2 regions of the Bradyrhizobium sp. Cp5.3 genome follow, and region 2 is predicted to be linked to the other one. Evidence: riboswitches for the same ligand, from Rfam matches in the RefSeq annotation. Region 2 holds a riboswitch; the other holds the start of a gene.
The links. Region 2 has a riboswitch for cobalamin ahead of K289_RS0133175 (DUF1636 domain-containing protein). Riboswitches for the same ligand answer to the same signal wherever they lie in the genome.
Positions count from the first base shown of each region.

Region 1: linked by a shared signal. The riboswitch ahead of K289_RS0106585 (TonB-dependent siderophore receptor) and the one ahead of K289_RS0133175 (DUF1636 domain-containing protein) in region 2 are both predicted to bind cobalamin.

Region 1 covers NZ_AUFA01000003.1:269,151-273,564, forward strand. The annotation lists gene K289_RS43975 (ATP-binding protein) at 1-1,576, shown strand, start outside; gene K289_RS43980 (response regulator) at 1,569-2,003, shown strand; cobalamin riboswitch at 2,057-2,254, shown strand; gene K289_RS0106585 (TonB-dependent siderophore receptor) at 2,364-4,414, shown strand, end outside.
Region 2 covers NZ_AUFA01000039.1:8,230-12,643, forward strand. The annotation lists gene cobD (threonine-phosphate decarboxylase CobD) at 1-314, shown strand, start outside; gene K289_RS0133165 (cobyric acid synthase) at 319-1,767, opposite strand; gene cobO (cob(I)yrinic acid a,c-diamide adenosyltransferase) at 1,781-2,416, opposite strand; cobalamin riboswitch at 2,457-2,677, shown strand; gene K289_RS0133175 (DUF1636 domain-containing protein) at 2,767-3,141, shown strand; gene cobW (cobalamin biosynthesis protein CobW) at 3,138-4,172, shown strand; gene cobN (cobaltochelatase subunit CobN) at 4,172-4,414, shown strand, end outside.

The sequences.
Region 1 (4,414 bases), on a different contig from region 2:
GCTGCCGATCGGAAGCCGCGTCGAGGCCTATGTCCAGGAGGCGCTGCGTTGGCTTCCGCACGACGCGACCGAGACGGATCTGCGTGGCGACCTCGCCCTCGAGAGCGCATCGGAGACGCCGGACGCGTTGACGAGCGACGGTGGCGAGCGGATCATCCTGGCCGACGACAATGCCGACCTGCGCGACTACGTCAAACGGCTGCTCGACGCGCAGGGCTATCGGGTCGAGGTGTTTTCCGACGGGCGGGGGGCCCTCGAGGCCGCTCGGCGGCAGCGGCCCGACCTCGTTCTTTCCGATGTGATGATGCCGCGTCTCGACGGCATCGGGCTGCTCGCCGAACTGCGCGGCGATGGTCAGCTGCGGGGATTGCCCGTCATCCTGTTGTCGGCGCGGGCCGGCGAGGAGGCGCGAGTCGAGGGCCTCGAGGCCGGGGCCGACGACTACGTCAACAAGCCGTTTTCGGCGCGCGAATTGCTGGCACGCGTGCGCGCCAATCTGCAGCTGGCGCGGATCCGGCGAGAGGCCGAAGAGACGCAGCGCCAGCAGGCGGCGCGGCTGGAAGCCGTGGTCAACACGGTGCCAACGGCAGTGTGGTTCACGCACGATCGGAGCGCCGAGCACATCTTCGGCAATGCCTATGGTGCGCGCCTGCTGCGGGTCCGGCCCGATGCGAACATGTCGCTGTCGGCACCGCCGCCCGAGCGTCCGGCCTGCCGCATCTTTCGCGACGGCCGCGAAGTTGCGGCGTCCGAGTTGCCGTTGCAGCGCGCCGCGCGCGGCGAGGAGGTCGGCAACGAGGAGCTGGAGATCCGCTTCGCCGACGGCGGGTCCGCAACCGCGATCTTCCAAGCCTCGCCGATCGTCGATGTGACCGGACAGTTTCAGGGCGCGGTCTGCGCAGCCATCGACATTTCCGAGCGCAAGCGCCAGGAACGCCATCGCGAGTTGCTCGTCAACGAGCTCAATCACCGCGTCAAGAACACGCTGACCACCGTGCAGTCGTTTGCGCTCCAGACCCTGCGCAATGCCCCGAGCCTCGGCGAGGGGCGCAGGGCCTTCGACGCCCGCCTGATCGCGCTCTCGAAGGCGCACGACGTACTGGTGCGGGAAAACTGGGAGTCGGCGGAATTGCGCGAGGTCGTGATCGAAGCCCTCGGCGCCTACGCCGAGGGGGCCGACGGCAGGATCGCGATCGCCGGTCCCGACTTGCGGATCAAGCCTACGGCGGCGCTCGCGATCTCGATGGCGCTGCATGAGCTCGCGACCAATGCGGTGAAGTACGGCGCGTTGTCCCGAGGCTCTGGAAAGATCCAGGTCGGATGGGACGTCGGCGAGCATTTCGAGCTGCGCTGGATCGAGCGCGGCGGTCCCACCGTTGTGGTCCCGTCGCGACGCGGCTTCGGTACGCGATTGATACAGCAGGGCCTTCCCCACGAATTCGGCGGCGCGCAGGTCGAGCTGGGGTTCGAGCGCGAGGGCGTCGTCTGCGTCATTCGCGCGCCGCTGCACGAAATCCGCGCCAATTTTGCCGCGCATGATGAAGCCACCGCTGACGGAGGGAATGACGATGTCTGAAATCGATCTCGCCGGTCAGCGGGTCCTCGTCATCGAAGACGAGGCGTTGGTCATGATGTTGCTTGAGGACAGCCTTCTCGACGCCGGGTGCGAGATCGCCGGCGTCGCCGCGCGCATCGACGATGCGCTCGAGAAGGCCACCTCGTTCAGCTTTGACGTCGCCGTCCTCGACGTCAATCTCAACGGACGGCAGACCTTCGACGTGGCGCGCCGCATTGCGGAGCGCGGCATTCCCCTCGTCTTCGCAACCGGCTACGGCGCTGCGAGCCTGCTCGCGAATTTTCACAACGTTCCGATCCTGCAGAAGCCGTTCCAGCAACAGGATCTTGAGGCCGCGCTACGTCTTGCGATCTCGAGGCGACCGGGCGAGGGCAATGTCGTCGCGCCCTGGGAGGACCTTCATTCGATCGATGAGCCTCGTCAGTAACGTGCGACAACGGCGCCATGCGACGATCGGATTGACTCCGGCTCTGGAGAGCCGGTAACATTCTCGCCGACGGTTCTCCTCACGGAGATCAAAAGGGAACGTGGTGCGGGGTTGTCCCAACGCCACGGCTGCCCCCGCAACTGTAAGCGGCGAATCTTTCGTCATATGCCACTGGGAATCTCGGTCCTGGGAAGGCGACGCAAGGTAGCGACCCGCGAGCCAGGAGACCTGCCGTCAGCCGTGGTCGCACGCGAAGATGTCGGTCGGGGAGTACAGACATTAGCTTCACCGGAGCAATAGCTCCGTCGTGAAACCTCGTTCGCTGTGACGTGCCACTGACGTCTCGCCGAGGTTCTAACTGTGTCCCTTATTGTCTTTGCCGCTAGGCGCTTTCGCGCCGGCCTTCTCGCGTCCGTTTCTCTGCTGTCTCTGGATTTCTCTGCCGCTTTTGCGCAGCAATCGGCGTCACCCGATCTGTTGCCTCCGGTCGAGGTCGTGCCGTCCAGACCAGTCGCGGGCATCGTGCAGTTGCCTCCCACAGCTCCGCTGCGGTCACGCCCACGGCGCGAGGCGCTCAAGCCGCCTCAGGCACCCGCGTCAGCGACGCCAATCACTGCATCGCCACTCGTGATTAGCCCGACCGGCATTGCGACACCGGCGGGACAGGTGGCAAGCTCAGTCACCGTGATGACCGAACGGGATATCCAGACCCGGCAATACCGCACCGTGCCCGACGTTCTGAACACGGTGACGGGATTGAACGTGGTGCAGACCGGCGGGCCGGGCGGACAGACCTCGGTGTTCATGCGCGGCACCAATTCCAACCACACCAAGGTGTTCGTGGACGGAATTGACGTTGGCGATCCCTCAACGCCGAACGAGGCCTTCGATTTCGCGCATCTTTTGACCGCCGACATCCAGCAGCTCGAAGTACTGCGCGGGCCGCAGAGCGGCCTCTACGGCTCGGACGCAATCGGCGGCGTCATCTCGATAGTCACCCAAAAAGGCGAGGGGCCGGCACGCGCGACGGCGTCGATCGAGACCGGATCGTTCAACACGTTCAACCAGACCGTGGGCCTGCGCGGCGCGCAGGACAACTTCAACTATGCTTTCAATGTGGCGCATTTCCATGCGGGCGACATCCCCGTAACACCGCTTCAGTTGCTGCCCCCGGGGCGGAAGGCGAACGGCAACAACTACGACAACATGACCTACTCGACCAAGCTCGGGCTCGACATCAACGAGAACTGGTCCGTCAACAGCGTCGTTCGCTATACCGACGCGAGTTTGCTGTTCACCGGCGACGGCGGCTTTCCGAGCACGCCGAACGCCGCGCAAAGCACCCATGCGGTCCAGCAGCTCTTCAACCGCGACGAAGCGGTCTGGTCGCTGCTCGACGGCGGCATCAGGAATTATTTCGCTGTGAACTATGCGAGCAGCCGCAGCACCGACATCGGCCCGGAAGATCCACTCGCGACAATCACGACCGGCGAGCGCATCAAGTACGACTGGCACGTCGTTACCGAGCTCACGCGGGGCAACAATCTCGTCGTCGGCGCGGAGCAGCAGACCGAGCGGATCGATACGACGGGATTCTCGGCCGAGAACGGCAACAGGGCCGCATTCATCGAATTGCAGTCGGAGTTTGTGAAGCGCTTCTTCCTCGTCACGAACGTCCGCAACGACCACAATGACCAGTTCGGCGAGCGCGCGACCTATCGCGTCGCGCCGGCCCTGATCGTTCCGGTGACCGAGACCAAGCTGAAGGCGAGCTACGGGACTGGCTTCAAGGCGCCCACGCTGAGTGAGCTCTATCAGAATTTCCCGACCTTCGGCTTCTTCGGGAATCCGAACCTGAAGCCGGAGCAAAGCGAAGGCTATGATGTCGGCTTCGAGCAACCTCTCTTCAGCGACCGCATCCGGTTCGGCTCGAGCTATTTCCACAACAGTATCACCAACCTCATCACCACCAACGCCACCTTCACGTCCTATGCGAACGTAAATCTCGCGACGACCGAGGGCACCGAGAGCTTCGTCTGGGCGCAGGTCACGGAGCGCTTTGGCATTCGCGCCGACTACACTTTCACCCGCGCCGTCGATGCCGGAACAGGGCTGCAGCTGCTGCGCCGGCCACAGGAGAAGTGGAGCGCGACAGCGACCTGGATGCCGATCGATCCGCTTATGCTGTCCGCGACGGTGCTCCACGTCAGCGACTGGCGGGATGTCACGCGCGACGGTTCGGTGTCCGGGATCGTTACGCCCGGCTACATGCTCGTCAATTTGCGCGGCGACTATGCGGTCAACGAGGAGGTCAAGGTGTTCACTCGTGTCGATAACCTCTTCAACCTGCACTACCAGAACCCGACCGGATTCCTTGCGCCTGGTCTCGGCGTGTTCGGCGGCATCCGTAT
Region 2 (4,414 bases):
CGGTCTCGGGCGCCGCGATTGCCATCGGGCAGCGTGCCTTGCTCGATGACGCCTGGGCCAAGGCGACCTCAGTGCGGCTTGCGCGCGACAGCGTTCGGCTCGACGCCATGGTGCAGCAGCAGGGCTGGCGGCTCGTCGGCGGCACGCCGCTGTTTCGTCTCTACGAGACCGGCGACGTGTTGGCCGCGCAGGACAAGCTTGCGCGCGGTCAGATCTGGTCACGCGTCTTCGCGCAGAAGCCGACATGGTTGCGCCTGGGACTCCCCGGCAGCGAGACGGAATGGACGCGGCTCGCGGAGGTCCTTTCGCGCTGAGCGCTCAGCGCGCCAGCGCGAGCAGCCCTTTGACATCGAGATGTGTCTCGATGTGATCGGCGAGCGCATCGAGCGCGCTCTCGACCCTGGCATGGTAGGGCTCGTCGCCTGCGGGAATGTCGAGCTTTGCGAGAAACGCCTTGCGAAAATCGTCCGAGGTGAAGAGGCCGTGCAGGTAGCTGCCTTGGACGCGTCCATCGCTTGAGGTAGCGCCTTCCGGCGCGCCGTCGAGCATAGCAAAGGCGCGCGCGCGATCGGGCCCTTCGGTGCGGCCGATGTGAATCTCATAGGCCTCGATCGGCGCACTCGTCGCCGCATGCACGGCCGACACGCGCGTCAGCGTCTTCTGCGGGCTCATCTCCGTCGTCACGTCGAGAAGCCCGAGGCCCGGCGTCTCGCCCGCAGGCCCTTCGATTCCGTCGGGATCGGCGACGCTGCGCCCGAGCATCTGATAGCCGCCGCAGAGGCCGAGCACATGGCCGCCCCTGCGGTGATGCGCAAGGAGATCGATGTCCCAGCCCTGCGCGCGCAGGAAGGCGAGGTCGCCGCGGGTGGATTTGGAGCCGGGAATGATGACGAGGCGCACGTCGCCCGGGATCGCTTCACCCGGACGCACCATCACGAGATCGACGCTAGCCTCGAGCTTCAGTGGATCGAGGTCGTCGAAATTGGCGATCCGCGACAGCGCGAGACATGCGATCTTGCACTGACCGGGCTTTCGCGCGTCCCGCAATCCGAGCGCATCCTCGGCCGGAAGCTCGCCGGCGCGCGCGAACCAGGGCAGCACGCCGAAACCGCGCCAGGACGTCCTGGCTTCGATCAGCCGGTAGCCATCGTCGAACAGCGTGGGATCGCCACGGAACTTGTTGATGATAAAACCCCGGATCATCGCGGCGTCATCCGGATCGATCACCGTCTTGATGCCGACGAGCTGCGCGATGACGCCGCCGCGATCGATGTCGCCGACCAGCACGACCGGCACGTCGGCCTTGCGCGCAAAGCCCATATTGGCAATATCGGCCTTGCGCAGATTGACTTCCGCCGGGCTGCCGGCGCCTTCGACCAGCACGAGATCGGCGCGCGCCTTCAGCCGCTCAAAACTCTCCAGCACCGCGCCCATCAAGGAGGGCTTCATCGCGGCGTAGTCCCGCGCGCGCGCGGTCGCGATGCGCTTTCCCTGCACGATCACCTGCGCGCCGACATCGGTCTCGGGCTTCAGCAGCACCGGGTTCATGTCGGTGTGCGGCTCGACACCGGCGGCGAGCGCCTGGAGCGCCTGGGCGCGGCCGATCTCGCCGCCGTCGACGGTGACGGCGGCATTGTTCGACATGTTCTGCGGCTTGAAGGGAAGCACGCGCAGGCCGCGCCGCTTAGCTGCGCGCGCAAGGCCCGCGACGATGAGCGACTTGCCCACGTCCGAGCCGGCCCCCTGGATCATCAATGCGCGCGTCATTGCGAAAATTGTCTCAGAACTCGACGCCGGCTTGCGCCTTGATGCCGGAGCGGAACGGATGCTTGACCAGCGTCATCTCGGTGACGAGATCGGCGATCTCGATCAGTTCGTCCTTGGCGTTGCGGCCGGTGAGGACGACATGCGTCATCGGTGGCTTCGAGGTCTTCAGGAAGTCGACGACCTCGGCGATATCGAGATAGTCGTAGCGCAGCGCGATGTTGATCTCGTCGAGCACAACCATGCGCAGCCGCTCATCGGCGATCAGCTCTTTCGCCTTCTCCCAACCCGCGCGCGCCGCGGCGATGTCGCGGGCGCGGTCCTGTGTCTCCCAGGTAAAACCTTCGCCCATCGCATGGAACTGGCAGAGATCGCCGAAATGGCCGGTCAAAAGCCGCCGCTCGCCGGTGTCCCAGGCGCCCTTGATGAACTGCACGACCGCGCAGGGAAAGCCGTGGGCGACGCAGCGGACAATCATGCCGAAGGCCGAGGAGGACTTGCCCTTGCCGGCGCCGGTATGGACGATGATGAGGCCCTTCTCGCCGCTCTTGGTCGCCATGATCTTGTCGCGGGCGACCTTGATTTTCGCCATTTTCGCGGCGTGCCGGGCGTCGGTGTCCTCGGTGCTTTGGGTATCCGGTTCAGGCGTCATCGGACGGGGTCCTTCGGCTTGACAAGTGGCGGCCATGGGCAAATGGTGGGCCCGCGTTGGTTCCTGTCCTACGACAGGCGAAGAGGGAATGCGATAGGGCGCGAATCGGTAAGATTTGAGCCCAAAATGCAGCCGCCCCCGCGACCGTGACCGGAGAGATGCCCGAAGCCACTGATCCCCTGGGGGATCGGGAAGGCGGGGGACGAAGGGACAAACCCTGCTCCGCAAGCCGGGAGACCTGCCAGCGCGGAGTTTGAGACCGGCGGACGGGGTGTTCCGCGACGGGGAAACGGGCCGCCAGAACGGCTCGTGCGCCTCATCGCCTCCGGCCGTCTTTCATGGAAGGGGCGATGACCGTCACGCTTCACGTTTGCATCACCTGCCGTGCCGGCCAGACACTCGCAGAGGGCGAGGTCACGCCCGGCAAGCGGCTGCACGGTGCGATCCTCGACGCCGGGGTGCCCGAGGGCGTCACCGTGGTTCCCGTCGAATGTCTGTCGGCCTGCAGCCAGGGTTGCTCGGTGGCGCTGAGCGCGCCCGGCCGCTGGTCCTATGTCTATGGCCGTCTGTCCGATGTTCATGCGCGCGATGTGATCGCGGGTGCCACGGCCTATGCGGCGGCGCCCGACGGCATCGTGCCCTGGCGCAGCCGTCCCGAGATCTTCCGCAAGCAGTCGCTTGCCCGCATTCCCCCCATTGCTGTCGTGCCGGAGGCCGCTGAATGAACCCGCTCGCAAAAGTCCCGGTCACGGTCGTCACCGGCTTCCTCGGATCGGGCAAGACCACGCTGATCCAGCACCTCCTCAGCAATGCCAACGGCAAGAAGCTCGCGGTGCTCGTCAACGAGTTCGGCAGCGAGGGCGTCGACGGCGAGATCCTGAAGTCCTGCGCCGACGCGAACTGTCCGGAAGAGAACATCGTCGAGCTCGCCAATGGCTGCATCTGCTGCACTGTCGCCGACGATTTCATTCCGACCATGGAGCAGCTGCTGGCGCGGCCTGTGAAGCCCGATCACATCCTGATCGAGACCTCGGGCCTGGCGTTGCCCAAGCCGCTGCTCAAGGCGTTCGACTGGCCCGAGATTCGCTCGCGCATCACGGTCGACGGCGTGATCGCGCTCGCCGATGCCGAGGCTGTCGCCGCCGGCCGTTTCGCGCCGGACCCGGATGCGGTGGACGCGCAGCGCGCGGCGGATGAGAATCTCGATCACGAGACGCCGCTGTCGGAAGTGTTCGAGGACCAGATCGCCTGCGCCGACATCGTGCTGCTGACCAAGGCCGACCTTGCGGGCGTGGCAGGACTCGAAGCGGCCAAGGCGGCGATCGCGGCCGAGATGCCGCGCCGCGTGCCGATGCTGCCGGTCACCGACGGCGCGATCGACGCCCGCGTGATCCTTGGTCTTGGCGCCGCCGCGGAGAACGATCTTGCGGCGCGTCCCTCGCATCACGATGGCGAGGAAGAGCACGAGCATGACGACTTTGCTTCCGTCGTGATCGATCTTCCAGAGGTCACGGACGTCGAGACGCTGGTCGCATCGATCCAGAAGCTTGCGCGCGAGCAGAACGTGCTGCGCGCCAAGGGCTATATCGCGGTCGCGGGCAAGCCGATGCGCCTGTTGCTGCAGGCGGTCGGCGAGCGCGTGCGGCACCAGTTCGACAAGGCCTGGGGTTCGGGCGCACGGCAGTCGAAGCTCGTCGTGATCGGCGAGCACGGCGATATCGACGAGGCCGCAATCAAGGCGGGACTTGGTATCTGATGCATGTCGTCTTCCGCGAGAGCCGCGGTCTGGAGGAGACCGCGACGCCAAGGGACATCGGCCAGGACCCGGCCGATCTCGTGGTGCTCTCGTTCTCGGACTCCGATCTTGCTGCGTTCGCGGCCGGTTGGCGGCGCGGCCGCGACAGCCTGCCGTCGCTGCGGCTTGCGAACCTCGCGGAGCTCCGTCACCCGCTCTCGGTCGATACCTATATCGAGCGCTCGCTGACGCAGGCGCGCGGC